2 linked regions of the Paraglaciecola psychrophila 170 genome follow. The protein of the gene in region 1 interacts with the protein of each later gene in a pairwise test. Links are inferred from orthologs where the notes say so. Each region holds a gene or a part of one and is shown in the gene's direction. Other genes may lie near its edges. The genes, in order: rpsB and C427_RS23185.

What was found.
Region 2: the proteins of rpsB (region 1) and C427_RS23185 interact in binary tests that used the Escherichia coli proteins (3 or more experiments, as listed by UniProt). The link is inferred for Paraglaciecola psychrophila 170 from one-to-one orthologs.

The regions. Positions count from the first base shown.
Region 1 is NC_020514.1:3,946,645-3,960,179, reverse strand. The notes cover bases 5,555-8,340. They hold rpsB (30S ribosomal protein S2), read left to right. Parts: upstream 5,555-6,474; coding sequence 6,475-7,206; downstream 7,207-8,340. Other genes in these bases: tsf (translation elongation factor Ts), read left to right, coding at 7,373-8,245; C427_RS17345 (hypothetical protein), read right to left, coding at 5,555-6,177. In the rest of the region: C427_RS17360 (GNAT family N-acyltransferase), read right to left, coding at 1-326; glnD ([protein-PII] uridylyltransferase), read right to left, coding at 471-3,086; map (type I methionyl aminopeptidase), read right to left, coding at 3,211-4,002; more of C427_RS17345, read right to left, coding at 4,987-5,554; pyrH (UMP kinase), read left to right, coding at 8,467-9,210; frr (ribosome recycling factor), read left to right, coding at 9,232-9,789; uppS (polyprenyl diphosphate synthase), read left to right, coding at 9,808-10,548; ispC (1-deoxy-D-xylulose-5-phosphate reductoisomerase), read left to right, coding at 11,451-12,659; sigma E protease regulator RseP, read left to right, coding at 12,656-13,535. UniProt on the Escherichia coli protein: Required for ribosomal protein bS1 (rpsA) to bind to the 30S subunit.
Region 2 is NC_020514.1:5,259,742-5,277,548, forward strand. The notes cover bases 8,629-11,620. They hold C427_RS23185 (RNA-binding S4 domain-containing protein), read left to right. Parts: upstream 8,629-9,921; coding sequence 9,922-10,320; downstream 10,321-11,620. Other genes in these bases: gspD (type II secretion system secretin GspD), read right to left, coding at 8,629-8,849; gspC (type II secretion system protein GspC), read right to left, coding at 8,846-9,793; hslO (Hsp33 family molecular chaperone HslO), read left to right, coding at 10,346-11,236; C427_RS23195 (GGDEF domain-containing protein), read left to right, coding at 11,397-11,620. In the rest of the region: type II secretion system protein GspL, read right to left, coding at 1-774; type II secretion system minor pseudopilin GspK, read right to left, coding at 867-1,862; type II secretion system minor pseudopilin GspJ, read right to left, coding at 1,859-2,491; type II secretion system minor pseudopilin GspI, read right to left, coding at 2,488-2,898; type II secretion system minor pseudopilin GspH, read right to left, coding at 2,888-3,514; type II secretion system major pseudopilin GspG, read right to left, coding at 3,536-4,006; type II secretion system inner membrane protein GspF, read right to left, coding at 4,006-5,226; type II secretion system ATPase GspE, read right to left, coding at 5,227-6,789; more of gspD, read right to left, coding at 6,792-8,628; more of C427_RS23195, read left to right, coding at 11,621-12,344; two-component system sensor histidine kinase EnvZ, read right to left, coding at 12,810-14,111; osmolarity response regulator transcription factor OmpR, read right to left, coding at 14,229-14,954; C427_RS23210 (hypothetical protein), read right to left, coding at 15,105-15,305; C427_RS23215 (phosphoribulokinase), read right to left, coding at 15,320-16,222; C427_RS23220 (ion channel), read right to left, coding at 16,480-16,704; C427_RS23225 (FAD-dependent oxidoreductase), read left to right, coding at 17,415-17,807. UniProt on the Escherichia coli protein: Involved in the recycling of free 50S ribosomal subunits that still carry a nascent chain. Binds RNA more specifically than DNA. Binds with very high affinity to the free 50S ribosomal subunit. Does not bind it when it is part of the 70S ribosome.

The DNA.
Region 1 (13,535 bases):
TTAATATCCTGTCTGACTTCACTGATTAATTTGATTAAGGCTAATGCATCTAGCGATCCTATTGGATGATTAGCAATAATCACTAATCTACCTTTATTGGGTATCCGCTCTTTCTCAACATCACGCGTTGAATAGCTAATGTTGAAATATTCAAGTACCTGCTCAACAAAATCTAGCCCCTGATAATGAGGATAATCTACAGCAAACTCTTGCATCTCTCTTTCGTGTAGCAAATGTTTAAGCACATAGCCAAGGGTTTTAGAAAGAATGGGTTTATTGGCTACTCGTGGATAGTGTTTTTCAAGGACGTCAGAAACGTTAAACATACTAATACCTTTAGATATGTAGTTAAATATCTAAAGGGTAAAGATCTTTTATGACAATTCGACGCAATTAAAACGGTAATTGGATGACAGTGTTTAATGCCCCTTAGCAAGTGTGCATGCCAGAGGCGTTAAGTATCGGTACAGTTAATCTAAAGCTTCACATAATCGTTTCTTAAGCTGAACTTGTTCAGCTTGAGTCAGTGGCTGGTCAAATTCGTTGCTCACAATAAACAAATCTTCTGCACGTTCCCCAATAGTGGATATTTTGGCTTGGTGTAATTTGAAATTAAGCGCAATAAATTGTTCACTGATATTAGCGAGCAACCCGGGTGCATCTAAGGCTTCAAGCTCAACCAACGTGACATTGGTCTGGCTAGGGTAAAATCTAATTTTAGTTTTCACATCTAACTGCTTCATTTGTCGAGACATTTTACGTCTGTTGATGTGCTTTTCGCCGGGTTTGTTTAACTGGGTTTCTACGGCATCTCGTAGACTATCTAAGCGTGATTCAGAGGTGATCCTATCGCCGTTATGTTCAAAAATAATAAAGCTATCAAACATAAAGCCATCTTGGGTACGCATAATTTGTGCATCATGTATGGAACAGTTTCGGCTGTCTAGAACAGAGGCTATTTGTGCAAACATCATAGACCTGTCTTTTCCATAGACAATAAGCTCAGCTCCGGCTTTAGATGTATTCGCACTGGTGCCGACCAGCAAAAATTCGTCTGTCATCGGGTGTGCGGCTAAAATGAGATTGGCATGCCATGCAATTTGCGTAGGCTTGAAACGAGCAAAATAATCACCGCTAAGACGTTTCCAAAACTGTAGTATTTGGGTCTCGTTCATACCGTTGTCAAGCATGGAAGCCATTGCTTTGGATTGGTGTTCGCTAATTCTGTCTTGTAAGGCCACTTTGCACTCTAAACCATTGTCTAGAGCTTTCTGTGTAAGCAAGTACAACTCTCTTAAAAGTGTTGCTTTCCAATCGTTCCAGAGGTTGTCATTGGTTGCCCGTATATCTGCGAGAGTTAAAACATACAAGTGATTTAAATTGTTGTGTGTACGCACCGCTTGTGCAAACTCGTTGATAACCGTTGGATCATAAATATCTCGTCTTTGTGCGACAACAGACATTAACAGGTGGCTTTCTACTAACCATCTAATCAGTTCGGTATCTATGGCATTGATACCATGATGACGACAAAATTCTTTTACGTCTATTGCACCGAGTTTAGAGTGATCACCATTTCGGCCCTTGCCGATATCGTGGTAAATAGCTGCAATGTATAATACCTCTGGTTTATCCAAGTTTTTTACTATGTTTCCACAACGGGGGAATTCTTTATTGTCAGGTTGCGAATAATGATAAATATTTTTTACAAGACGATGCGTATGTTCGTCGACTGTGTAGGCATGGAATAAATCAAATTGCATCATGCCCACAATGTGATCCCATTCTGGGATATAGGCCTGTAAAATTCCATGTTTATGCATAATATCCCAACCTAATGCGAAGAAGTTAGGGTGTTGGGCTAGTTGTAATAACAACTCACGACATGCGATTCGTTCTACATAATATTGTTTGCGAAACTTTCGTCTGGCCAAGCGTAATTGACGTAAGCAACTCGAGTGTAAGTCTTCTACTTGAGGAGTATCTGCAATCAGTAAAAGAAATTGTAAAATGGCTTCAGGAGAGCCAAATACGTTTTCTTTGGTAGGAGCAATATACCCGTCGAGTAGTTCAAAATCTGTATTAATATTGGTTTGTTGTTTAACATTTAAATTGAGTACGTCTTGACTAAAACGCTGCATTAACATTTTATTTAATTCACTGATGCGCCTAACTGTTCTGAAAAAGGACTTCATCATCCTTTCTACTGAGGCTTTACCTTCATCGCCATAGCCTAGTCGCATGGCAACATCTGTCTGGTAGTCAAACAATAAACGATTTTCGCTGCGACCAGCCACTATGTGTAAAGCGAACCGAATTCGCCAAAGGTTTTCACGACATTCTATTAATTCATCAAACTCTTGCTGATTGAAATAACCATGCGCAACTAGGTCTTTGCCGTCAGTAGCGTTAAAATGCTTCTTTGCGACCCAACCTATAGATTGTATATCTCTTAAACAGCCTGGGCTTTCTTTTACGTTAGGCTCTAAGTTATATGAGGTGTCTTTGAATTTTCGATGACGTTGTTTTTGTTCTTGATATTTTGCCAAGAAAAAATCTTTACTACTCCAATAACCACGTGAACTTAGTTTATCTTGTAAACCTTCAAATGTAGCCTGACAGCCACTTAATAATCTCGCTTCGACTAGATTTGTGGCGATAGTGACGTCTTGCTTAGCCAATAAAAATGTTTCTTTAATGGTGCGAACCGATTGACCGACATCTAAGCCAATATCCCATAAAAGTGTTATGAACCGACTAATACGTTCTTGTTGTTGTTTAGACAGTAATTTCTTACTCAGAAGTAATAAATCGATATCTGAATGAGGTTGAAGTTGGCCTCGTCCATATCCACCTACAGCAATTAATGCTAAATGTGGCTCTTTATGCAAATCCATCAACTGCCAAATATGCCTTAATAATGCATCGACTAATGTGGCTCTCCCTAACACCAATCCGGTTACTTCTCCTGTTCCCAATTCACTATCTAGCCATTCATAGCTATTTGCGACTATGGTTTTGTAGGCAGCAATATTATCTATACTGTTAATCAGTTTTATTTGGCTAAGTAAGCTTTGTAGAGACAATGTGAATACCTTTAAATGAATGGCACAAATTACGTGAATCAAGGGTAATAACAAATAACTATTTACGGCAAGCAATAATTATTTATTATAAAGTTTGATTGGTTTTAGCTAGCCCAATTCTGGACTAGTGGTTGATAATACGATCGATCTCTTCGTCATCTCGTAAAGTCAGTATTTCGACGCCGTTTGCAGTAACTAATAAAGTATGTTCCCACTGCGCGCTTAGGCTTCTGTCTTTGGTGACTACAGTCCATTTATCGGGCAATACTTTTGAATACCGTTTACCCGCGTTGATCATTGGTTCAATAGTAAAACACATGCCTTCTTCAAGTATTTCTCCGGTGTTAGGTTTTCCGTAGTGCACTACTTGAGGCTCTTCATGAAAGTTAGCACCTATGCCGTGACCACAATATTCACGCACAATTGAATAGTTGTGACTTTCAGCATATTCCTGAATAGCATGTCCAATGTCCCCTAAACGTATGCCTGGTTTGACCATTTTAATACCTTTATAAAGTGACTCTTGTGTCACCCGGATTAGTCTTTCAGTCATTATGGAAGGTTTGCCGACCACAAACATTTTTGATGTGTCGCCGTGATAACCGTCTTTAATCACCGTTACATCAATATTGACAGAATCACCCTCTTTAAGTTGCTTATCTGCAGGGATACCATGACATATAACGTGGTTGACCGAAGTACAAATAGATTTTGGAAAAGGCGGGTTACCATAATGAAGAGGAGCAGGAATACACTTTTGTACATCGACAATGTAGTCATGACAAATCTTATCCAACTCATTGGTGGTTACACCTTTTTTGACATATTCACCGATCATTTGTAATACATCTGCGGCGAGGCGACCAGCAACGCGCATTTTTTCGATTTCAGCTGTAGTTTTAATTGTGGCGGACAATGCTTTATTCCTACTAAATACAATTCATTTGATAACTCTATTGTATCTTTTCGTAGTGTATCCCGCCATAGCTGAATAAATATGCTTACTAAATTTACACCTTTTGTAGATGCGTTATAGGTGCGAAATTTCTACTCTTGCCGTGTGTTTTGTTTAGGTTTGTGTGTTGTTCCCTCAAAAAGACAAATTGTATATCCTATAAATGGTTAATTAAAACAATGGTTTAATAGGTTGGCTTGAAGCTGGCTTAGGTACTAGGTAACATTAATCTAACAGGACTATTTATTATTGAAATTTTCAACGCTATTCTAAAATCCCACGAAAAAAAGCGCTTGCTAATGAGAACTTTAGTTGAAATGTCAGGCGATAAGGAAAAACTAAGTTATTATTTTAAAGAATTAAAATAATAACTTAGTTTTCATTCGGTTGCCGAATAGGGGCATTTACATGCTCAGTTGATGGAATCTGACAATACGATCGAAGATCCAAGGCACGGCATTGCTGAACATCATGTGAAATCTTAGCTAATTGAAAAATTTGAAGAAGTTGATATGAGCTCTTCAGCATTCCATGAAAACAGTGTGAGAGCATGTTCTTCACAATTTGTGTAAAGAAGAATGAATTGTATGTAGAAGAAAAGTAATTTCAAACACACCGATAATGTACTAGATAGCCAATAAAAAGTTGAGTTGGCAGATGATTACAAAAGAAAATGAAGCAATAACGATAATCAGCACTGCTTAATATTAAAAATAGTCAACTAACTGGGTGCCTATATTGGTAGGGGTCGGCGATTTCAAATCTCGTCATCTCTTACACCAAGGTAGTTATTAGCAATACCCAGCAAAACATCAGTCGAAATATCTAATGCGTTTTTATCGATTAACGTTAATCAATTCTCATTGGCTACAGCGCCCTCTAAAATGCAAGAGTTCGATTTACATAACATTTTCGAATGACACCATAACAGATTGTCCCTTGTGGTTATTTTTCTGCTTTCATCTTAAAAGTATGCAGTAATCCAACCACCATAAAGATCGTCATTACAAGGATTATGTGTTCACCCATCGCATGATAGAGGAGTGCATACAATCCACCTAACAGCAAAAGAATATAACCCACCATCGTATTTGCTGCAGATACATAAAGCGTACGCTGGCTTCCTTGGGCAATATCTAACATATAAGTTTTGCGCCCAGTGCGGATCCCTGCATATCCAAGATTGAGCACAAAAAATAGCAAAACATCAATTAGCCAATTATTAAATGATGTAACAAAGTAAAATGTTATCGAGGCGGACACACATACCAACGTAGCGAAAAACAGCGTTCTTATTGCACTTTTATCTGCCATTTTTCCCCATAAATACGAGCTGATGAAGTCAGCCAGAGCGCTGGCTATTATGAAGTAGGGTAATTGAAAAAAGTCGTTACTGGTGGCAGATGCATTAACAAAGAAAGGTGCAATGAGCGCTGCGTGAAGCAATAAACAACGACTAATGATCAATTGCCTTAAATCAGCTTGTTGATGGATTGTTTTCCAAAGACTCTTGCCTGAGTTTAAATCCGTTTCGTCATCGGTTAAATTAGCTGTTAAACCAATTGATAACAGTAGACTAATAATGAACAGAGCAGCGGAAAAGGTAATTAATAACTGAATTGCCAAGATGTTCATATCTTGTGGAGAAAAAAGGAGGAGTCCGGCAGTAACGAGTGATAAAAGGCCAGACAATGATGAAGCAATGCCTACTAGTTTGCCTCGTTGGCCCTTTTCAATGTTCAATCCTTGTATATCTTTCATACTCAAAGAGCTGAGAGAACGACCTAGACTAAGAAACAACAAAGAAACAAGAATTAATAAACCTGCTATCAAAGCTTCAGTAAAGATTGCTGAAACGAGCATAAAGGAAATAGAACAAGCCTGAATGACGATCCCCCATCTCCAAATAACTAATCTATTGTGGATATGACTGGTCTTTTTTTTGAGTGGCCATTGCGGAATTAAAGATCCAGACTCCCTTATCGGTACTAACATCGATACAATCCAAGTAGGTGCACCTAAACTAGCCAAGAGCCAAGGTAGAGTGGTTTTAGCCGAGATCAATAAATCAGCTAACTTGCCACAAGTCGCAATTGATATCAGTTGCGAAAATGTTTTTCGTTTATTTTGATTCACCGCAGATCCAAGTTTTTATTTAGTAAAATCTTATGCTTAGGTTAAAGATTTTTGATTGATTTTAAAAGACTTTGTTGAGACTTTACTTGTAAGCAGTCCATCCCCATGCTATAAAGCGCACCGCTGAAATTAATGAGGGTGAGAACCCCACGTAATTATCGCGAAGCAGCTAATATTATTAGCGTAAATATCACACATACATCGACACATTTTTCGGGGTGTCTACTAAGAGCTAATCTAAGTGGATCGAGAACTGGGATGTATGGAGGCCTAACCCCATATTGAGGAATCTTTATAATGGCAAATGTATCTATGCGCGACATGCTTCAGGCAGGCGTACACTTTGGACACCAAACTCGTTACTGGAACCCAAAAATGAAACCTTTCATTTTCGGCTCACGTAATAAAGTTCATATCATTAATCTTGAAAAAACTGTTCCTATGTTCAACGAAGCACTTAACTTTGTTGGCGGCATAGCTTCCAAGAAAGGTAAAATTCTTTTTGTTGGAACTAAACGTGCAGCAAGTGATGCCGTGAAAGACGCAGCAGACAAATGTGACCAATTTTATGTTAACAAACGCTGGTTAGGCGGTATGTTAACTAACTGGAAAACAGTTCGTCAGTCAATCAAACGTTTAAAAGAACTTGAGCAACAAAGTCAAGACGGAACGTTTGAAAAATTGACCAAAAAAGAAGTGTTAATGCTTACGCGCGAAATGACCAAGCTTGAAACTAGCCTTGGTGGAATCAAAAACATGGGTGGTTTACCAGACGTGTTATTCGTTGTTGATGCAGACCACGAACACATTGCTATTACTGAAGCAGGCAACTTGGGTATCCCAGTTGTTTCAATCGTTGATACTAATTCAAACCCAGATGGTGTTGATTACATCGTACCTGGTAATGACGATGCTATCCGTGCCGTTCAACTTTATTTGAATGCTGCAGCTGACGCTGTTATTAATGGTCGTGATCAAAACCTAGAAGCGCAAGCTGAAAAAGGTGAGTTCGTAGAAGCGGCTGAGTAATTACTCCAACGTTTAGCGACACTGTAGATATCGATAAACTCGATACCTAACACGAATAAATCAAACGGGGGCCTTTGCCCCTGTTTTTAAATGTTTAATTTCATATGATTTGTTTAATTGATTAGTTTGAATGAATCATACAAATTATTTAGGTGAGGAAACGAAAATGGCAGTGACTGCAGCCCTAGTAAAAGAATTGCGTGAGCGTACAGCCGCCGGCATGCTTGATTGTAAAAAAGCCTTAGTTGAAACTGATGGTGATATTGAGCTAGCAATTGAAAATATGCGTAAAAATGGTCAAGCGAAAGCCGCTAAAAAAGCGGGGCGTATTGCCGCTGAAGGCGTGATCTTGACTAAAGTTGCTAAAGGCGTAGCAACTATGATGGAAGTTAACAGTGAAACTGATTTCGTTGCTCGTGATGATGGTTTCGTTAAGTTCGGTCAAAAATTGATTGAAACTGCATTTGCAAATAAAATCAACGACATTGACACATTGAACAACACCGAAGTCGATGGTGTTAAAATCAGTGATTTACGTGACAATTTAGTCGCTAAAATTGGTGAAAATATCAGCCCTCGTCGTGTTGTAACGGTTGAAGGCGATAACCTTGGCGCTTATGTTCACAGCGCACGTATTGGTGTTATCGCGATTTTACAAGGTGGAGATGAAGAATTAGCGAAAGACATCGCCATGCATGTTGCCGCTTCTAGCCCGCAATTTGTTAGGCCTGAAGATGTGTCTGCTGAAGTGGTAGCCAAAGAAAAAGAAATTCAGCTGGATATCGCTCTTCAATCTGGAAAACCACCTGAAATTGCAGAAAAAATGGTTGCTGGTCGTATGAAAAAGTTTACTGGTGAAATCAGTTTGACTGGTCAACCTTTCGTAAAAGATCCTTCTATTCTTGTGGCTGATTTACTTAAATCAAAAGGCGCTGACGTAATTAACTTCGTGCGTTTTGAAGTAGGTGAAGGTATCGAGAAAAAAGAAGAAGACTTTGCTGCTGAAGTTGCTGCGCAAATGGCAGCCGTTAAAAAATAATAATGTCACAGACATAAATACTAATATCGATTTTAATTCACGCTGAAACATGCATTTTAAAGTTGTTTGGGTATAATACTGGCACCTCAATCTGAGGTGCTTTTTTATATATACCTGTGTTGTTTTAAATCTATTATTTTGAAACGACACAGGTATATGTAGAATAGGCTTACAGGCCCTTTAACATCAACGCCGTTCATCACCTTAAGGAATATCAGTCTATGAGTATCGCACCTAAGTCCGCTTATCGAAGAATATTGTTAAAACTCAGTGGTGAAGCACTTATGGGAGATGAAGGTTTTGGCATCGACCCTAAAGTGTTAGAACGTATGGCTCAAGAAATTAAAGAAATAGTTGAGCTTGGGGTTGAAGTGGGTTTGGTTATAGGTGGTGGTAACCTTTTTCGGGGCGAAGGTTTGGCTAAAGCTGGCATGAACCGTGTAGTCGGCGACCATATGGGGATGTTGGCTACCGTTATGAACGGTCTTGCAATGCGTGATGCACTGCACCGTGCTTTTGTTAACGCCCGTCTCATGTCAGCCATCCCATTAAATGGTGTGTGTGACAATTATAACTGGGCAGAGGCAATCAGTTTACTCAAATCCGGTCGCGTTGTGATCTTTTCTGCCGGTACTGGGAATCCGTTTTTTACCACTGACTCTGCTGCTTGCTTACGCGGCATTGAAATCGAGGCTGATGCGGTGTTAAAAGGCACTAAAGTAGATGGTGTCTACGACGACGACCCAGCTACAAACCCAGAAGCTAAATTATACAAAGTATTATCTTACGATGAAGTGTTAGACAAAGAATTAAAAGTAATGGATTTGGCTGCCTTTACTCTCGCTCGTGATCATAATGTGCCCATTCGTGTCTTTAACATGAATACACCTGGCTGTATGAGAGCGGTTGTGATGGGCGAAGATGTAGGTACGTTGATCTGTCATACTGAAGCAATAAATAAATAAAGTAGAAATAGGAAAACTATCGTGATTGACGAAATTAATGATGATGCGCGTCAGCGCATGGAAAAAAGTATTAATGTTTTGAAGGGGCAACTTTCAAAAATTCGAACCGGCCGAGCACATCCTAGCTTACTAGATAACATTATGGTGCCTTATTACGGAACAGACACGCCACTTAAACAGCTGGCCAATATCATTGCAGAAGATTCGCGGACGTTAGCATTAACTGTGTTTGATAAGAGTTCAGCAAAAGCAGTTGAAAAAGCCATTATGCAGTCGGATTTAGGGCTAAATCCTATGAGTGCCGGTTCTGTAATGCGTATTCCAATGCCTGCTTTGACTGAAGAACGTCGTAAAGATTTAATTCGTGTCGTGCGCAACGAAGCTGAGCAAGGTAAGGTGGCTATTCGTAATATTCGACGTGATGCCAATAGCGACATAAAAGAATTATTGAAAGAAAAAGAAATCAGTGAAGATGATAGCCGCCGTGGTGAAGACGATGTGCAAAAATTAACGGATGCTTTTGTAAAAGAAATTGATGAGATTTTAGTGGCAAAAGAAAAAGACTTGATGGAAGTGTGATTGAGTTGTAATTGATAAATGAATTCATCTGAACAAATAATCGAAAAAATAGTGCCCCAACATGTTGCTATCATCATGGATGGCAATGGGCGCTGGGCTAAAAAGAAAGGTAAAATCCGCACCTTTGGCCATAGAGCAGGGGTTAAGGCAGTTAGAGCCTCAGTATCCTATGCACTAAAAAATGGTGTGCAGGTTCTTACTCTCTTTGCTTTTAGCAGTGAGAATTGGAACCGACCAACTGAAGAGGTTGGGGTGCTAATGGAACTCTTTAAGATGGTACTTGGCAGTGAAGTGAAAAAACTGCATAAAAATAATGTCAGGCTCAAAATTATTGGTGATACGAGCCGGTTTGATAGTAAGCTGGTGAATCAAATTAGAGACGCGGAAACGCTGACTGAAAAAAATAACAGTTTAGTTTTGAATATTGCTGCTAACTACGGCGGTCGCTGGGACATAGTCAATGCTACTAAAGAGTTAATTACACAAGTGCAAGCTGGTCAGATTGATGTAGCAGATATAGACGAAGAGACATTTACACGTCATACCTGTGCAGCAGACTTACCGGCAGTTGATCTATTGATCCGCACCGGTGGTGAGCAAAGAATTAGCAATTTCTTGTTGTGGCAAATTGCATATGCCGAATTGTATTTTTCAGAAGACTTTTGGCCAGATTTTAATGAAGCTGTTTTCCAAGCCGCAGTGGATGCTTTTACTGACCGGCAAAGACGTTTTGGAAAAACATCAGAGCAGGTAAGTTAATGATTACTGATAATAAAAATAACAAATTTGAGAGGCGTTTGTGCTAAAACAAAGAATTATCACTGCGCTTATTCTTGCTCCTTTGGCATTGTTTGCCATTTTATATCTACCTTTATTCAGCTTTCAAATTATGATCGCGATAGTGATGGGCTTGGGTGCTTTGGAATGGTCAAGTATGTCGGGTATGACCCGCACCTTTACCAAGAGTGCCTATGCGGTACTAGTCGTTTCAATATGCCTAATATTGTCAATTATGTTACCGACAGATTTGATTTGGTATCAAGGACAGTTAAATAGTCTATATACTTGCATTTTATTAATAGCCGCCATCTGGTGGATCGTGTCACTTGCGATGATAATTGCCTATCCTCGTTACAGTTCTGTGTGGTACACCAGCAAAATACTCCGCGGTATTTTTGGTTTTTAACTTTGATCCCAACTTGGGTCGCCGTTGTTACGCTGCGCACCAGTTTGTTCGACGTGGATCCCTTTTACGGTGCTTCCCTTATTTTTTATGTCTTGGGAATTGTTTGGGCTGCAGATATTGGCGCGTTTTTTGTTGGCGTTAAATTCGGCAAACATAAACTGCGACCTAAGGTTTCTCCAGGTAAAACAATTGAAGGTCTAATGGGGGGGGTGTTTGCATCTTCGGCTATTATCGCTTTCGCCGCGTTGCATTATCAAGTTGATTCATCTCGCGTGTGGTTACACGTACTAGTTGGTGCGTTAACTGTTGGCGTTTCTGCTTTAGGTGATTTAAATGAGAGCATGTTTAAACGCTGTGCTGGCATAAAAGATAGTGGAACCTTACTCCCTGGTCATGGCGGTGTTATGGACAGAATTGACAGCCTGACTGCGGCGTTCCCTGTTTTTGCATTTTGTTATGTAGTGTGGATGGCCTAATGCAAAATATTAGTGTTTTGGGCGCAACGGGATCAATAGGTAGAAGTACTATTGATGTGCTAAATAGGCATCCTGAGTTGTTTAGCGTTTATGCGTTAACCGCTAATAGCAATATAGAATTGTTGTTGCAGCAAGCCTTATTATGTTCACCTAAATATGTAGTGATTGCCGATCCTAAGCAATTTAAACGTGCAAAAAAGATATTTTCAGACCATCCATTAACTTGCGAAGTGTTAAGTGGTCATAACGCGCTTGAGCAAGTTGCTAGTGCTCCCGAGGTAGATATCGTGATGGCTGCTATTGTGGGTGCAGCCGGTTTGTTGCCTACTTTAGCTGCGGTGAAAGCGGGTAAGAAGGTGTTGCTTGCTAACAAAGAATCCTTAGTCATGTCGGGTGATTTATTCATTCAAGCTGCTAACCTACATAACGCCAAAATTCTGCCTATAGACAGTGAACACAATGCGATTTTTCAATGTTTACCCGCTGATTTTAAATATGGTGAGTTATGTTCTTCTGGAATCAGCAAAATTCTGTTAACTGGCTCAGGTGGGCCGTTTTTAAGCTCGCCACTTAGTGAACTACATCATGTAACCCCAGACCAAGCTTGCGCACACCCTAATTGGGATATGGGTCGCAAGATATCTGTCGACTCGGCGACTATGATGAATAAGGGGTTAGAGTTTATTGAGGCAAAGTGGTTGTTTGGGCTTGAATCCTCGGATATTCAGGTAGTGTTACATCCACAAAGTATTATTCACTCTATGGTGCAATACTTAGATGGTTCGGTGTTGGCTCAAATGGGCAATCCGGACATGCGCACGCCTATTGCCCATGCTTTGGCTTTCCCCGATAGAATTGAATCGGGTGTCGCCCCCTTAGACTTCAATCAATTAGCAAACTTTACTTTTACTGAGCCAGAAGCTGAGCGCTATCCTAATCTGATACTCGCCATGCAAGCCAGTAGCGCAGGTCAATATGCTACCACCACACTTAATGCCGCAAACGAAGTGGCAGTGAATGCGTTTTTACAAGGGCAAATTGGATTTTTGCAAATCGCGCAAGTGAATCAAGAGTGTTTGCAGCAAACATCATCTCACAACCTAGATAGTATTGAAGCTGTGCTTGAAAGTGATAATTCTGCGCGAAGGCTCAGCATGAATATTATTGGTAATCTTAATCAGTCTTGTATGCAGAGGGTTAGCTCTTGAGTTTTCTAATTAGTCTGGTTTCTTTTATCGTCGCTTTAGGCATTTTAGTCGCTGTGCATGAATGGGGACACTTTTGGGTTGCCCGCAGATGTGGAGTGAAAGTACAACGGTTCTCTATCGGTTTCGGCAAAGCCCTATGGCGAAGAACCGATAAGCTTGGCACTGAGTATGTGATCGCGGCTATTCCATTGGGTGGCTATGTAAAGATGCTTGACGAAAGGGTTGATGAGGTAAGCGAAGAAGACTTGCCTTACGCTTTTAATCGCCAGCATGTATTAAAGCGTATTGCTATTATCGCTGCAGGGCCCGGTGTAAATTTTCTATTCGCAATATTTGCTTTGTTTGTGATGTACTTAATCGGTTTACAAACGATTAAGCCTGTTGTGGGCAGCATTCAACCAGACAGTGTTTTCAGCCAAGTCAATATTCCTCAAAATGCCATTTTAACGCAAGTTGGCGATCGTAAAGTGGTCGACTGGGAAGATGTCGCTTATGAGTTTATGTCGTTTATTGGACACGATGAGATGCAGGTTAAATGGACCGATGAGAAAACTACATTTGAACGCTCAGCCACGATTAACTTAAGCGAATGGAAATTTGATCCAGATAAAACGTCAGTTTTTAGTAGCTTAGGCCTTATCCCATTTCGGCCTAAAGTGCTTAATGTGTTGGGATCCGTACAAGATGGCTCTGCCGCACAGAGCATTGGATTTCAGGCAAATGACAAAATTGTCAGTTTAGATGGAACTAGTATGCAAAATTGGGAACAAATAGTGGGATATGTTTCTACAAGACCTAATCAGACTATTGAAGCTAGCGTGCTTAGAAATGAGCAAGTCATAAGCTTAAACGGAACCATTGGTAGTAAAACTGAAG
Region 2 (17,807 bases), 1.3 Mb from region 1 along the record:
CACCGCCGCTAAACGCCATTTTTTCCATTGGCCACTGACTTTGTTGCTAATTTTGTACTCACCTTGTAACAGGTTGAATTCTGTCAGCTTAACTCCTTGTGCTAAGACTTTCATGGGTAACTCAAGAGGCATTACCGACACCTCTAGATTTTCAACATCAGCTAAATTTGTTCCGGAATAATCATTAACCAAAAGTGCTTGTTGGTTGAGTTTGGCATACTGTCTTGCATGATGATTAATGGCTTGTATTAACCAATCTCTTTCACCCTGTAAACCCGCCCAATCGTCTTTTCGAACCAATAGTTGTCGCCCTAGCTCCAATATTGACCAAGCGTTTTTATCTGCTATTGGCAATGCCAAAACGTCGGGTATGACTTGGTCGCAGGTTAAACCCGCATCTTCAATCATGTTCAGCCAGCTTTGTAGTTTTTCTTTGTTAACTACAGCGACAGCTTGTTTGTTGCCATTTTTGGGACCTAGGGCAAAAAATTGTTGGGCAATATCACCACTTATCTCCTCTTCCAATATAAATGGAATCGCAGCTAAGGCTTTACGCCCAGCTTTAGCTGGCAACTCTACCCACTTCAGCAAAACGTCGCTAGTGGGCACTAAGACACAGATTGATCTTCTGCCCGCCCTGTCTCCTAAGGTGGCTAACTGTGCTGCATTAGGTAACTCACCAGAGGCAATAATTTCGTTTTGTTGGCCAGACCACACAATCCAATGAATCGGTTCATTTGGATTGGCACCTAGTCGCACTACTAACTGTTCCATCAGGTTTATATACCTTGTTGGTTGTTATGGATTAACAAAGCTACTTTTTAAAAGCTTGGTCATTAAAAGCTTGCTGATTCAAAGCCAACTCGTTAAAAGCCACTAAATTCACGTCTGATGACAATGACATTTTTACTTGAGTCGACCTTAAATAAGGTCTGCATAGCAAAAGTCGCATCATTGTACTTGGTCTTAGTATGTAAAATAAAATGTGCTGTTGTTACATCAAACCATTTTTTCTCATCAGCACTAAGATTCTGTGCTTGAACGCTTGGTTCGTTTAAAAATGCTATCGTTGTTGGATAACCATCCGAACCACGACTGGCAAGTAAAGACTTTGCATCAGATAAACTCAGTCTGGCAGCGGCAGCAACCACCGCTGCATTTTCTTCACTCACTGTATTGACATTGATTGAGAATAAATCGTCATTCGGTAATACACACACTAGTTTAAGTAACTCCCTCAGCCAGGGTACTTCGACACCATTGATTAAACGTAATTCTGATTTATGCACCATATAATTATTGGCGGCCACATAAGGAAATTGAAGGCTTTCATACTCACTGTCTTCTGCACCGTAGTCCGTTAGATTGTCATTTTCGTCTAACCAATCGACTAATGAGCCGCTGAGGGTATCAATGTTATAACTAGGGATAGCAGGCTCAACGAACCCTAACAAACGCTTAAAAGCTAAAATGCGGTCAGGTATTAAACTTCCCGCTCCTATGCCACCAAGGCCAGTTCCTGTCTCTCTTAAGGCATTTAGGTTAAAGCAGCTTTGCATATCCACAAGTTGCGCTTGAATACCCCCTCCTTCTATAGGGTACACAAATTCTTGATTCCATGGTTGCTGAAGATGAATAACATCGCCATCCTCATCAATCAGTTGTTTGATTGATTTTCGCGCATACTGCTCAGCTCCCATGGCATTCCAATAGGCTTGGTTGTTTTCTTTGATGTTAGACGCCCGCTTAATTTGTAACTGCAAACGACCGCCCATTTCTGTGGCAAGCACGCTAACAATAGCCACAATTAATAACACTATGATTAAGGCCACGCCTTGTTGCTTGCGCTTGGAGTGATTCATATACCGTTTGCCAATATAAATTCACGGCGAATTTCACCAAATATTTTACTGACTATGGTGATGGATATGGCAATGGGTAATGTATCGCTAGAGTAGGTTTCCTGCCATTCTTCGGGTTCTTCGAGTTGCTCATATTGGGTTAAAAAGCTCACTCGAAAATCTTCGATATCAGATAATAGAATTTTTACTTTCGGTTCGTAACCAATCACATTGTCTACATAATTACCGTACAAACGCTGCAGTTGTTGTCCCTGTATACGATACCCAACAGCTTGCAATGTACTTCGGGGTAGCAACATTTGTGGGTTATGCCAGCCTGCTCTTACGAATCCAAGGCCATCTGCATCACTATCAAATACGTCTTCGCCGCCAGATATAACCGCACTAACGGGTACGCTATTAATGCGTACTTTACGAGGTACAATTTGCAAAATATCTCGCTCTAAAGTCAGCATCGCTCTTTGTAATTCTTCTAATTTTTCGAAGCGTTCAGATGATAACTGGTCGCTGTTAATCACCGAATTAAGCACCCCGGTACTTGCCAAACCTATAATAGTAAAAATCGCCATAGCAACTAATATTTCTATTAGGGTAAAGCCAGCGTTATGATTATTTGGCTGGTGGTTCATGATTTGATTTGCTTAGCAATAAACGTCTTTACTGAGGTAACAGTGCCCTTATATTGCGGGTCTAACCCAACCGACACTTCGACCTGCACCATATCTAAGTCACTGGTTTTAATGACTCGTTGTTGCCAGTACCACTTGCGGCGAGCCATTTCTTGCTCGCCTTTTTGATTGTTTTTGACCGGCCAAGTGGTATCTATATGTAGTTGAGTGAGACGATTGTTGGCAACCCAAGTAGCAATGGTAATATCTTCAATTTGTCCAACACCTACTAAGTGGTCACTAGCCGCCTTCATAATAGCAGTGCCTGTTAGCGCAAAAATGAACAGGGCGACTAGTACTTCAAGAAGCGTCATCCCAGGGCTGTATCTACGACTTTTTGAATACTGATGTTGAAGGTTAAGGGGCATCTAGAGGCCCTTCAGTTGTCAAAGGCGTACTATCTTGACCATTAACACGATAGTAAGTAGGCAACTCATTACTAAACTCTGGTTCGTAGGCGAGGGTGATGGAAAAAGGGGTGATTTCGCCGCTAGAAAAAATAAAGATTTGTGGTGGGTCGAGTTTCTTTTCTCCTTCATTACCTATTTCTACTCCATCATTAGATACTGACAGTTCCTCATCAAATAAGCCGCTACTAAACAGACTATTTTCGGTTTCCCAAGGTAAGCCTGTTAAAAACAATTCCAAGCTGAATAAATCGGGTAATTGGTGCTCAGCAAAGGTGTTATCAAGTTCAAGTTTCTGCCATTCCTGCTCTTCATCTTGATACATAAAATAATAGCTGTTTTTAGCGTTTTCGACTCTTAAACCTAATTGCCGCTGGTTTAGCACCGCGAAATCCGACGCCATGTTGAACACAACTTGCAAACGTTGGGTTTGTTTCTTAAGTAAGTCTGGACCATTTTCACCTGAATAACTGAGCACCACAGCCCCCGTTGCCAATCCCATGATAAGCAACACCAGCATCACCTCTAGTAAGGTAAAACCAGCATGTTTAGCAAAGGGTGAACGGCGCATAGTCATATTAGTGGGTGTTCAGTTTACTTAGTTTAAGTAGTCGTTTAGATTCCAATTACCAATGTCATCTTCGGTACCTGGTTCGCCATCTGGACCATTAGAAAATATATCAATCTGGCCTAGTTCACCGGGGCTAAGTAATTGGTAAGGGTTGTTCCAAGGATCATTAGGCAGACGCGTGATGTAGCCGTTTGCTCTGTAGTTGCGAGGAATGGGGTCGACAGTAGGTTCGCTGACTAAGGCTTCTAAGCCTTGTTCGGATGTAGGAAATACATTATTGCTCAATTTGTATTGGGTTAACGCATTTTCTAGACTTTGAATGTCAATAGCCGCTGTTTTTATTTGCGCTTCTTCTTGGTTGCCCAAAATTTGCGGTGCAATCATACCTGCCATGATGCCGATAATGAGTAATACCACCATGACTTCAATCAGGGTAAAGCCTTTGTTTTTGTGTTTATTTTTGTGCTTGTTTTTGTTTAAAAAGTTACGTTGTTTCATTAGATATTCACCATAGAGTTTAATGCCATAATAGGTTGTAAGATTGCCAGCACAATAAACAGTACTACTGTTGCCATCGTCACGATTAAAATAGGTTCGAATATTTTGAGTGATACACCCACCAAAGATTCAAATTGCCTGTCTTGATTATCTGCTGCACGTCCTAACATTTGTTGTAATTCACCACTGCGTTCACCTGATGCGATCATATGCATCATCATAGGTGGAAACATTTTGGTTTGTTCTAGTGAGGCTCGCAAGCTCGAACCTTCTTTTACAAAACCTGCAGCAGTGTTGACCGCATCTCTTATCTGTAAGTTCTCCAGTACTTCACTAGCAATACGCATACTTTCTAGTAGTGGCACTGCGCTGGAAGTCAAAATGCTTAAGGTACGAGCAAATCGTGCGGTATTTAAGCCTTTAGATAATTTACCAATAAAAGGTAAGCCCAGAATAAGTTTGTGATAACGTTTTTTCATGACAGGCTTCTGCAATACGCGATTCACAATGACTATAAGCACCACCAACACAATGGCTAGTGCTAATCCATAAGCCTGCAAAAACTCACTGACATCAATCAATATCTGAGTGATAGTCGGTAAGTCCTGACCCATATTCTGAAACTGCCCCACAATTTTGGGTACTACCACGGTCAATAATAATATTACTATGGCAAAAGCAAAAAACATCATGATGCTTGGGTAAACCATAGCTTGAGTAATTTGGCTCTTAGTTTGCTGGCGCTTTTCGGTATAATCAGCCAAACGGTTAAGTACCGTGTCAAGGTGTCCTGATTTTTCACCAGCGGCTACCATAGCTCGAAATAAATCATCAAATACGTGGGGGAATTCCGCCATAGCGTCAGCTAAAGTATGACCTTCTACTACCTTGCTACGTACCGCCATCATCATGTTTTTTTGACGTGGTTTTTCACATTGCTCAGCAACAGCCAACAATGATTCTTCGATAGGTAAGGAAGCTTCAACCAAGGTGGATAGTTGACGGGTGAGTAGCGATAAATCGGAAGCCGAAATAGTATTTTTAAATAAAATAAAGCCAGCTTGCGACTTGCGTTCTTTTTCGGCCACTTGGTCAACTTGCATGGGTATTAAGCCTTTTTCTCGCAATTGCTGACGTATTTGCCTTGGGTTATCGCCCTCTAGAACACCATTTTTATTTTTGCCACCTTTGTCCATGGCTTGATATGAATAAGCAGCCATTTAATCTTCCTTTGTCACTCGCAACACTTCTTCAAGCGAGGTAATGCCTAACAATACCTTGTCACAGCCATCGTCTCGAATACTCGGCGTGTTTTGGCGAATATATTTTTCAATTGCTTGCTCACCGTGGCCAGTATGAATAAGTTCTCGTATACCTTCATCGACGACTAATAATTCGTGAATACCTGTTCTGCCTCTGTAGCCCGTTTGATTACAAGCTGCGCATCCTTTAGGTATATGAACGGCATGGCTAGAGGCAGCAGCTGTTTTTATACCTAAAATTATGCATTCTTGCTCACTGGGGATATGTGAAATTTTACAGTCTGAGCATAAAGTACGCACTAGGCGTTGCGACAATACTGCCAATAAGCTAGAGGATAATAAGAAAGGTTCGATACCCATATCTTCTAAACGCGTGATGGCACCTGCTGCAGTATTGGTGTGTAAAGTCGACATCACTAAGTGACCGGTCAAACTGGCTTGCACACTGATTTGTGCTGTTTCTAAATCGCGAATTTCACCTACCATGACGACATCAGGATCTTGTCGCAATATCGCTCTTAGACCACGGGCAAAGGTCATATCGACCTTTGGGTTAACTTGCGTTTGACCAATGCCTTGCAAATCAAATTCTATAGGGTCTTCAACCGTTAAAATATTCCGATCTTTGGAATTAATTTCACTTAAGCCAGCATACAAGGTAGTCGATTTACCTGAGCCTGTCGGACCTGTGACCAAGATAATGCCGTGAGGTTTACGTACCAATTTAGAAAAGACACCACGATTGGTTTTTGTCATGCCTAAGTCTTGCAAGTTTAGGCGTACGTTGTTTTTATCGAGTAAACGTAATACCACGCGCTCACCGTGACTCGACGGCATAGTGGAGACTCGCACGTCAACCGCACGACCCGCAATACGTAAAGTAATACGGCCATCTTGTGGAACCCGTTTTTCGGCTATGTCCATTTTTGACATTACTTTGATGCGAGATACTAACATTGAAGCCATTTTACGATTGGGACGTAAAATTTCTCGTAATACCCCATCGACTCTAAAGCGCACTAAAAGCTGGGTTTCGAAGGTTTCGATATGAATATCTGATGCGCCTTCCTTGATCGCTTCACCCAGCATGGCGTTAATGAGTTTGATAATGGGTGCGTCATCTTCGCTTTCTAACAAATCTTCGGTGTTGGGTAAATCTTCCGCCAGACTAAACAAATCACTTTCATTGCCTATGTCTTCCATTAATTGTTTAGCTGCTGATGAGTCTCGTTGGAAGGCTCTGGTTAAGATGGTCTCAAACTTATCAAGCTCGACTTCCTTAAGGCGAAATTCTGCGCCTAAAAATCGTCTGACTTCTGCAAATATCTGAAATTCGGTATCTTGGGTATGATACAGAATGGCGGGATTTTCGCCTGTATCAAGTAATACTTGATGACGCTTAGCGAAGCTAAAAGCCAATTGTTTGTGCTCGGGCTCGTCAACAGGCATATCCAGATCGGTGCCTGACTCTAGCAATGCCTGTTCTTCTGCATCCACAGCGCTTAGGTGGGCGGCTGGCATGACTAGTCGTTATCCTTTTCTTTGTCTTTGTTCAAAATATAATCGGAAAATGACGGTGGTAAGCTTAGTTTGTCATCCCAATCTGGCAAAGATGGGCCGTCAGTATTGGGCATCAATGGAATGCCGTCGGCCTGGCGTTTTAATTGTTGGGCCCGAATATATTGATATTTTTTGTGGCTTATCTCGTTCATTGTCACACCATCACGAATTATGGTAGGACGAATAAATACCATTAAATTACGCTTACGGACACTGGTTGATGTTGACTTAAACAAGTGACCTAAAATTGGAATATCCCCTAATAATGGAACTTTAGAAACACTCTCTTGTACGTCTTCATCTATCAACCCCCCCAACACAATAGTGCCACCATCATCTACGATGACAGAGGTTTTAATTTCGCGCTTATTAATAATAACGTCAACTGATGTAGCGCCACTGATGCTAGAGACTTCTTGCTCAATTAACAATTGTACGGCATCGCCTTCGTTAATTTGTGGCGTCACTTTTAGCTTGATCCCCACTTCTTGGCGATCGACAGACTGAAAGGGATTCGAATTACCCGAGCCCGTGGTTGAGCCAGTAATAATTGGCACTTCTTGGCCCACTATAAAAAATGCTTCTTCATTATCCATAGTGGTTAGATGTGGAGTGGCAAGAATATTTGAATTGGTGTCTGTGCTCACGGCTTGTAATACTGCACCCCATCCGCCAGAGACGCCGCCAAGAAGGAATCCGTTCACGCCTCCAAGTAAGGAGGCTAAAGAGGTTAAATCCCCAAGTTGGGTTTTTTCTGTGGGTACAACCACTGCATCACCGTTAGAAGTCGTGGTTATGGAATCTACAATGACTTTGTCTTGTGCTTGATCAACCGCGACAGCAAGGGATCCAATGCCCACGACACCATTGTTAAATTGTGTGCCGCCACCTTTTTCATTGGCCCATTGCACCCCTAACGTGGTGCCATCACCTTCAAACACTTCAACAATAATCGCTTCTACTTGCACTTGTGCACGGCGCACATCTAACTGACGTATCACTTCTTCGAGCGAGCGCATCATATCTGGCTCAGCGGTTATCACTAGTGCGTTTGAATCTTGGTGAGAGTCAATACTAACTTCACGACTAGAGGTTTGGCGGCCCTTAATTGCGCCTTTTTCTTCAGCTTGGATGCTGGCACTGACACCTTGTAATACTTTGACTAAATCTTCAGATTTTGCGTAATTGAGGAAAATAACACGGGTATTACCACTGGTTTCTAATTCAGAGTCCATTCGCTGCACTAAATTAATCAAACGTTTACGGGCTTTAACGTCACCACTGACAATAATACTATTGGTTCTATCATCGGCTACCACTCTTGGGTCGGATTTGCCCCCTGTGTTGGACTTACCTTGAGACTTATTGACGCTATCGATAATACGCACTAACTCGGTGGCAGAAGCATATTTTAGTTTAATAATCTCGACTTCTTCGTCACCTGCCTTGTCTACCCGTTCAATTATTTCAACTAGGCGATTAACGACAGCAGCACGGCCGGTGAGCATCATTACGTTGGATGCATCGTGACTAACCACGTTACCACCGCCAGCTGTATCGTTAAGTTGGCGCAACAGTGGTGCGAGTTCTCGCACTGGCACATTATATACTGGCATTACTCGGGTGATCATTTCATCACCATCAAAAGGGCTGCCTTCCACTACCGGTATATTCGAGGACTTAGCATCTTTGGAGCGTATAACCTTGATGACACCACTGGACATTGTGACAGCTGAATAACCGTAAACTTGCAGTACGTTTAAGAAAAACTGGAAATACTGCTCTTCATTGAGCAAATCATAACTACGTACGGTAATTTTACCCCGCACATTAGGATCAACAATGATGGTCTTCTTGAGATTTTTACCCACAATATTAATAAATTCGCTGATTTCAGTGTTTTTAAAATTTGGGGAATAATCCGCTGCGGCCACTAGGCTCGAAATAGCAAAAAACGCACTGCCAATAACAAGGAGTAATCCTTTTAATACATGAGGGCGATTGCGTGACATACACTTCATATTTCTGGTTCCTCTTCCCCTTGGGGCAGATCTAGGTAAATAATAATAATTTCATCTTCGCGTTGCACAGACATTTGCAAAGATTGTAGTTCTTTGAGCATATTCATCGCTTCTAAGGCTTGCTGAATATCGGTTAAATCTAAGCCATTTATATCGGTAATCACATCGCCCGATTTTAGTCCTGCAGCTTTAAACAAAGCAGGCTTCTTACCGGGGCTCACACGGTAGCCCATTAATTCGCCATTAGGACGGTGTGGCGATACGGCAATGTAGTCAACAAAGCTAGCGGGTTGATCTTGTAATTCTCTGCTAGCTTGAATTGCGTCGTCAGATAATATAAGGCGCTCTGGACCTTGGTCACTGAGTTGTGGGCGAGGAAATGAAGCTTGCTGAGGTGAGCTAATCGATGAGCTTGCATTGTTGTTGTAATCCACACCATCTAGCATTAATGTTTCACTGGTGAGGCCATTTTTTATAATGACTCTGTCGGCATACACTTCCTTTAGTGAAGCATTGGTACCTTCAATTTTTTCACCAATACCATAAGTTTGTTGTTGATTGCGATTTTCGATTATTGCTGCGCCTTGATCTTTAGCAGAACTGGCGACTACACCGGTTAAAGTCAAATTGAGTCGAGTGACGGGGGCATCTGTCACTTCCTTTTCTGCTAATGGTTCGGCATTATAATCACCAAATAAATTAAGTCGCTTGATATCAGTCAAATCTAGTCTGTCATTAGCGTTTTTTTGGGAAACAGGTTGACCCCTAGAGACGTTTTCGAAGCTGCCACTATCAGCAGGTTGTGGCAACAAACGCCAGGTGAGTTCTGCCGCATAAGAAAGAAGAAAAATTGCCAACAGCAGCACCGCCAACAAATTAATTTTTTGTTGGTTTTTGACTAGTTGGAGCCATAATTGATTAGCGGTATGATTAACGACGGTCATTGTCTCTCAGTGGGAAGGTTAAAGCTTATCATATTAATTATAACCAGTAGGAACATGTGCGACAACTTTAATCCACCTTAGTTACAAAAGAACTACAAATTAAATTATAAATGAAAAGGCTTGTGCCGATGCAACAAAATTCTGATAAAAACCAAGGTGTTCGCTTAGACAAGTGGCTTTGGGCTGCTCGTTTTTATAAAACCCGTTCCGTAGCCAGAGATGCGGTGCAATCTGGTAAGGTGCAATACAACGAACAACGTAGTAAACCTGGAAAAATAGTAGAGTTGGGGGCGAGCATAAAAATACCTCAAGGCTTCGACTTAAAAGAAGTGTTGGTATTAAAATTACAAGAACAGCGCCTAGGTGCACCTCTTGCACAATTGATGTACCAGGAAACCCCAGCCAGCGAAACGCTACGCGCAAGTAATGCAGAAGCACGAAGACTAAGTGCTTTTCATAGCCCCAAACCTGATGGCCGCCCTGATAAAAAGCAACGTCGTCAAATTATTCAATTCAAACAACAGTAATACTCAAGGTAACAAGGTAAACAACATGGCTTTTGATCAACTTCATCGATATTTATTCAACCAAGGCAACGTCAGAGGAGAGATGGTGCGTTTAGAAAAAAGTTTTCAGGCTATTTTAGACTCTTATCCCTACCCACCTGTTATCCAACAGCTATTAGGCGAGCTGATGGCTGCTGCCAGTTTATTGACTGCGACATTGAAATTTGAAGGCGATATCGCCATTCAAATTCAAGGAGAAGGTCCTCTTAGTTATGCCGTTATTAATGGTACGCATAATCAGCAATTAAGAGGTGTTGCTCGGTGGGACGAAGCACTACAAGTCTTGCCTAAAAACTTCAGTGAATTAGTCCCCAAAGGCGTGCTGGTCATCACTATTACTCCTCAGCATGGTGAACGTTATCAAGGCATGGTTTCTCTAGATAAACCCACTTTGGCAGAATGTATTGAAGCATATTTTGAACAGTCCGAACAACTCGCCACTAAAGTAATATTACGCACTCAGTTAACAGATAATCATGCAAAAGCTTGTGGTATGTTTTTACAAATTTTACCTACCAGCAGCCAAGCAACAGATAAAGCTGACACGGCTTTTGAACACCTCAGTGCTTTAACCGATACCATTAAAAATGAAGAGTTATTCGAGTTGCCTGCTGAAGACATCTTGCATCGTTTATACCATCAAGAGGATCTTGAGTTATACCCTGCTAATGACGTGATCTTTAAGTGTAACTGCAGTAAAGAACGCAGCGCAACTGCGCTTTCTGGAGTCAGCAAAGAGGAGTTATTAGACATTATTGCTGCAGACGGCGACATAAAAATGAATTGTCAATATTGCCATACCGAATACAGTTTTGATGCGATTGATGTAGAGAGTATTCATGCGGGTACTTTTAAACTAACTGTTGGGCAGGGGTAGTCGTACCTTTACATTCAGTGATAGCGTATCATTTTGATGTAGACATAAAATGAATAAGGAATGTTGAGTGTTTATTGAAAAAATCAGGTATGAAATAACATTAAAGGCCTCTTTTTTAACTTTTTTCATCGTTTCATTAGCTACAATCATCAGGCCTCTGATGATTGAGCAAGATGTTTTATTTACTTACATTGGAGTATTCAATTCACTTGCTATGGGCTGCGTATTTCTTTATTTAAAGTATACTAAACCTAAATCATGGTATCCGATGTTATTTACTTGTGTGGGTTTACTGGTTCTCACACCCATAACTGTAGTATCTGGCGGTGTAAATAGTCAATTTACTTATCTAATTCCTACTATTCCCATTTTTATTGCTCTGGTCAGTAACGCAAAATATACCTGGATAACGGCCTTAATAGTTATCGTCCTAGTAATTGGCCTGTATTTCAGTATTGGTATTTCCCCAGATTTCACAAACGAAATTGTCCCTCAGAGTAAAACTGCATCAAGAGCTTTATGGCTTTGCTTATCCGTGTCGTTAAGTACGATGTTAGGCGTACAATTTAACCGCGTTTATGGTGCGTTGGGTGATAAAATTAGTGAACAAGCCGAGACTGATTTATTAACTGGTCTAAAAAATCGCCGCTCTGTAATGAGCTTTTTGCAAACAGCGATTGATCAAGCTAAAAGTAAAAACGGCCAATTATCTGTGATGATGATTGACCTCGACCACTTTAAAGTAATCAATGACACTTACGGTCACTTAGCAGGAGATCTTTGTTTAAAGCAGGTTGCGCAATTGATACAACATAGTGTGCGCGATGCAAGTGACCTAGCTGGGCGCTTTGGTGGAGAAGAATTTATTGTAGTCATCAAAGATATCGATGCACAAAGAGCAACGGATATTGCCAATATAATCCGTCTGAGTATTGAGCAAAAAACGGTCAGTTTAAACGATAGGAAAGAAGTGAAAGTCACTGCCACTATAGGAATTTGTTCGCTTAATAGTGAGCAACTCACTTCAATTGAACATTGTGTAGATTTAGCAGATCAAGCCTTGTATCTAGGTAAGAAGAATGGAAGAAACCGAGTTGAAGTGGCTTAAGGAGTCTAAATTAGATTTCTACAAGTGCTGTCAGATGCAAGGAATTTTAACTTTTTGTCTATCATTTTCTTTCACCCAGAACCTTAAATTAGGGCGCAGTGCACCCTATTTCTTCCAACATGCTTGCCATTATCTTTGTAGTTACTCAATCGAGACAAACACGTTCACCGCATTTTGCGACTTTGAAACCTTTCTGTAGAACTAAATTATATTGTTTACTTGAAGAATACCTGATCTGGTTACTGTGATTAATATGAAAATACCTGACTTTATTTTGTTCAGGCTGAGGTGAGTTTTCGACGCGGGCCATTGAAGCTCAGACTCAAGGATGGGGGATCTTGTTTTCATAAACTTTTTTCGCGAATGCCATGTTCGACACAACTAAGTAGGCAATTGTTATTGCAGTTAGTTTAAGTAGCTTGCTCATATAAAAGTTCTTTAATAAATGAATAGCCTTAAGTCTGGTTAACCCATTAACTGATAACCAATAAACACGGTTGCAATTAAGCCCCCTTCGGCATGATTTTGCAACGTTACTGTTCCAGAGTGCATTTCGACTATACGTTTAATAATAGCTAAACCTAACCCTGAGCCCAAGCTTCCACGGGCTTTATCACCCTGAGTGAAAGGTTCAAACAGGCTTTGTATTTGTTCTTCTGGAATACCGGGGCCGAAGTCGCGTATAGCAAAACACAACTGTCGGTGTTTTTTATTATGCTTTGAAGTAATTTCGATATTGTCGCTGCCATAGCGAAAGGCGTTCTCGATTAAGTTGTCTAACACTCTCTTTAACGCCACTCGTCTAATTAATGTTGTTGGTAGTGGCTCAAGATGTAAGGTAATTCTATGGTTTTCTTCTATATTCCTGACTTGAGTTGCGTCTTTGATCAGATCATTTAAATTACTTACTTGCATACATTCTTGTTGGTCTTGGCGGACATAATCGATAAATTGATCAATGATTTCGTTCATATCTTCAATGTCGTGGACTATGCCTTCTTTCACCCAGTCTTGCGATTCAGGTAACATTTCTGAAGCTAGTCTGATGCGCGTCAGAGGAGTGCGTAGATCGTGAGATATACCGGCGGTGAGTAACGCTCTGTCATCTTCGAGTTGTTTAATGCCTTTGGACATTTGATTAAAGGCATGGGTTACTGCAATTAATTCACTGGAGCCTTCTTCTTTTAAAGGTTTAGGGACTTGCCCTCGGCCTACCAACAAGGCCGCATTCTGAAGGGCTTTTAAAGGCCGATTCAAGCGCCGCACAAAAATTAAACTGCCGCCGACACTTAAGATGCCAATCATCAATAAATAAACAAGGTGCGGGGAACCGTCGCCCTCTCCCAATCCCACCATGGGAATGGTGATCCATATATCAGGGTTTTGTGGTGGATTAATCCAATACAAATAAGGCTCGCCGTGAGTGATTCTGACTTGTGCTGGGCCACCTAAACTGTCTGACATCTGTCTTGACCAATACTGGTAGGGGGTTGCTTGCTCTAAACCATTTTTAATGGCTTCTGACTGGTTGTATACCTGCATGCCAGCGGTGTGATAAAAACGCGGGTCCGGTTCAGGGTTTTGGCTATTGATATCTTCAACAAAGACCAGTTTAATTTGTGTGGCCAGCAAATTATTAATTTGCTGCACATTTGGACTAACAAAATAGAAGGTCACAGACACCAAAGACACTATTTGGTTAATAAACAGTAAGATACTAATCAACAAAACGGTTTGGCCAAAGGCACTTTTAGGAAGAAATCTCACTTAGAAATGAGTACGGGTGTAAGTACGGGTGTAAGTACGGCTGTAAGTACGGGTGTTAAGCACGGAGTTAATCTCGAGTGAAAATTCGGATAAATACACGGCGTTTAAGCACAACTGTTAAGCCGCTCTTTCACCATCTGGCACAAAAACATAACCTAAACCCCAAACGGTTTGGATATAACGAGGGTTGGCAGGGTCCTCTTCAAGCATGCGACGCAAACGGGATACTTGTACATCAATACTGCGTTCTAAGGCACTGTAGTCTCGGCCTCGCGCTAGGTTCATCAGTTTGTCTCGCGATAGAGGCTCTCTAGGATGAGTCACTAAAGATTTAAGCACTGCAAATTCACCACTGGTGAGAGTCATCGGCTGACCTTCTGCACTCATTTCTCTGGTACCAAGATTAAGTGAGTACTTACCAAATTCAATTATTTGTTCTGCAAGGGAAGGTGCGCCCGGTGCTTCGGTTATTTTGCGGCGAAGTACTGCTTTGATTCTGGCAAGCAATTCTCTGGGATTAAAAGGTTTGGGTAGATAATCGTCAGCACCCATCTCTAGGCCAATAATACGGTCAACTTCATCACCTTTAGCGGTTAGCATTATGATGGGGATCCCGTTTTCTTTTTGGCGCAAACGGCGACAAATAGACAAGCCATCTTCGCCGGGTAACATCAAATCAAGTACCATAAGATGAAAGTTTTCTCGCTCTAATAATCTATCCATTTGTTCAGAGTTGGCCGCAGCTCTGACTTGAAAACCTTGTTCAACTAAGTAGCGTTCCAACAGGCTGCGTAGACGCATATCGTCATCGACTACTAAAATTTTTGTTGTTTCCTGTCCCATAACTTAGTCCAAATGTATTCCATGATTGGATATACTATAAGTGAAAGTCTAATAATTCAAAAGGTTGCCATGATTGGCAATGCATTTGGATTGTTACAAAGTTTGTCATATGCAGTCAGATTTGAGCAGTAATATGAAAGTGAACTGATCTTAAAAGAACTTTTTACCTGTTAAAGCTATATACATAGCGAAAACACCGACCAATGAATAAATCACTTCAAAGGCACTGATATCTCCCGAGGTTTGATCAATGAACATCGATATAATCATCGCAGCTAAAATTAATGATGGGATAGCAATAATACCAATCAAAACGCGGGTTTTAAGGGAAAGTTTAGGTTCATTATTCATAGGTTTAGTCCGGCTTACTTCTCACTTACCCAGTCCATTTGAAAACCTGCACGGCGCTTTTTATCCAGCAATTCTTCTAAAAGAGGCATTAATATTAGTTCCATGGCTAAGCCCATCTTACCGCCGGGTACCACTATGGTATTGATACGCGACATAAATGCGCCATCTATCATTTTGAGTAAATAGGGGTAATCAACACTTTTCATTTCACGGCGAAAACGCACCACCACAAAACTTTCGTCTTGGCTGGGTATTTCACGAGCACTGAATGGGTTAGACGTATCAACCGTGGGTACTCGCTGAAAATTTACGTGGGTACGTGAAAATTGGGGCGTGATGTATTTAAAATAATCGTCGAGGCTTCGTACTATGCTGCTCATTACCGCTTCGCGAGAATGGCCTCTGTCTGTGGTGTCACGAACAATTTTTTGGATCCACTCCAAATTAACTATGGGTACCATGCCAACAAGCAAGTCAACGTGTTTGGCTACGTCTACTTCCTCGTCAGCAACGCCACCATGCAATCCTTCGTAAAACAGTACATCGGTGCTCTCAGGTAGGTCTTGCCATGGGGTGAAGGTACCGGGCATTTGATTAAAGGGAACGGCTTCGTCAAAAGTATGCAGATACTGACGATGTTTACCCATACCCGTTTCAGCATATTCAGTAAACAAAGATTCAAGCATTTCAAAATCATTGGCTTTGGGACCAAAATAACTAATGTGCCTACCTTGCTCTTGCGCTTTGCGGATCTCAACTTCCATTTCAGGGCGGGTGAATCTATGAAAACTATCTCCTGCCACTACAGCCGCATTGACTGACAAATTACGAAAGATATGGCGTATGGCATTGGTCGTCATAGTTGTGCCTGCACCGGAAGAACCAGTGATAGCGATTATGGGGTGTTTAACTGACATTCAACGCACTTTGCTGCTTAATGGATGTCATTTATAAGCAAGCTTGCTACTCGGGTCAAGAACTAGTTAACCAAAAGAATTATTGCTTTATTGTGTTAAAATCGTCTTATGGCAGTGTGGGCATACATTTGCAGCCTTTTTAGCATTGCGATCATCCATCATACTAAACATCATCTGAGCCTCACCTCGCTCAATATCTAAACTATGCCGCAGTTGTTCCAGTTCGGCTAACCGTCGCTGGGTAATTTTACCATCGGCTAAAGTTTGCTTGATTTAAGCTTAAAATTTTCTCGTTTTTGATGGGCTGTCTCAGAAAAACTTGATGCCAAAATGTCTGCTGGCAATGCTGCCACCAAAAAATTGCCCCAAGGTGTAATAGGTATAAAGTCACCATAACCCAAAGTGGTAAGCAAAGTTATGACTCCCCACATGACTGCTGGGATACTGCAAAATTTATCTGGTTGTATGTCTTTTTCAATCAAATAGATGCAGCTAAGATCATTATGATAAACAAAATGTTAAATGCGGCCAGTAGTATTTTATATTCTTGTCTAAACGCTTGCAATAACATCTGCATGGCCCTGGAATATCGACCCAATTTAAAGATACACAGTAATCTAAGAACCCTTAAAATACGTAAATAAAGAGTGAAAAAAAGTAGACCGATATAAAAGGGTAATATAACAATCTAGTCGTTCATTGTCATAGGGCTAGAAAAATATTGCAGGCGTTTTTTAGTATGGCTAATAGACTGGGTGTCGAGTTCGATACATGTCGAAGCCCTTAGGCCATATTCAAAGGTAAAAATGACAACTGAAAAAATATTGAACTACTCAAAATGTTGATCGTACTTTGCATCAAGCTCTGGGACTGTTGCTAATATTACAGCAATCACATTCAATAAAATGAGCAGTGAAGTAATATAAAGTGTCGCGGTGTAGTAAGGTTCAGTCTAAGTGCCACCCTCGTGGTATTCATTTTTAATCGTTTAGTAAAACTCGCCTGTGTTTCACACAAAAGCGCCATTCATTAGTCATAATTAGCACTATCTAGCACTATCACGAAATAAAACTAACTAAGCTTGGGTCATATCCTGATCTATTAATGAATAAAATATATAATCGTTTTCATTAGCGTATCAATACTTATTAAATAACGTGGCAAACACGACTAACCAATAGGATAAAACTAAATGAATGTTAAACGAGGGATACTTCTCGTCATTATTGCGATGTTGATCACCGCCTTTCTTATGTTTGATATAGGGCAGTATCTGACTCTCGATAGTTTGAAAGTGCACCAACAAGATTTGGCTGAGTACATCAACTCAAATTGGTTGCAGGCGTTCATCGTTTACTTTGTTATTTATGTGACGGCTACTGCTCTTAGTTTGCCCGGTGCCATTATTTTAACCTTAGGTGCGGGGGCTTTATTTGGTTTAGGTTTCGGACTACTGTTGGCTTCATTTGCTTCGACTATTGGCGCAACACTAGCATTTTTGGTGTCACGATTTCTTCTCAGAGATTGGGTCAAAGCAACTTTTTCAGAACGCATTAAAGCAATAGATAAAGGGGTTGAAAAAGAT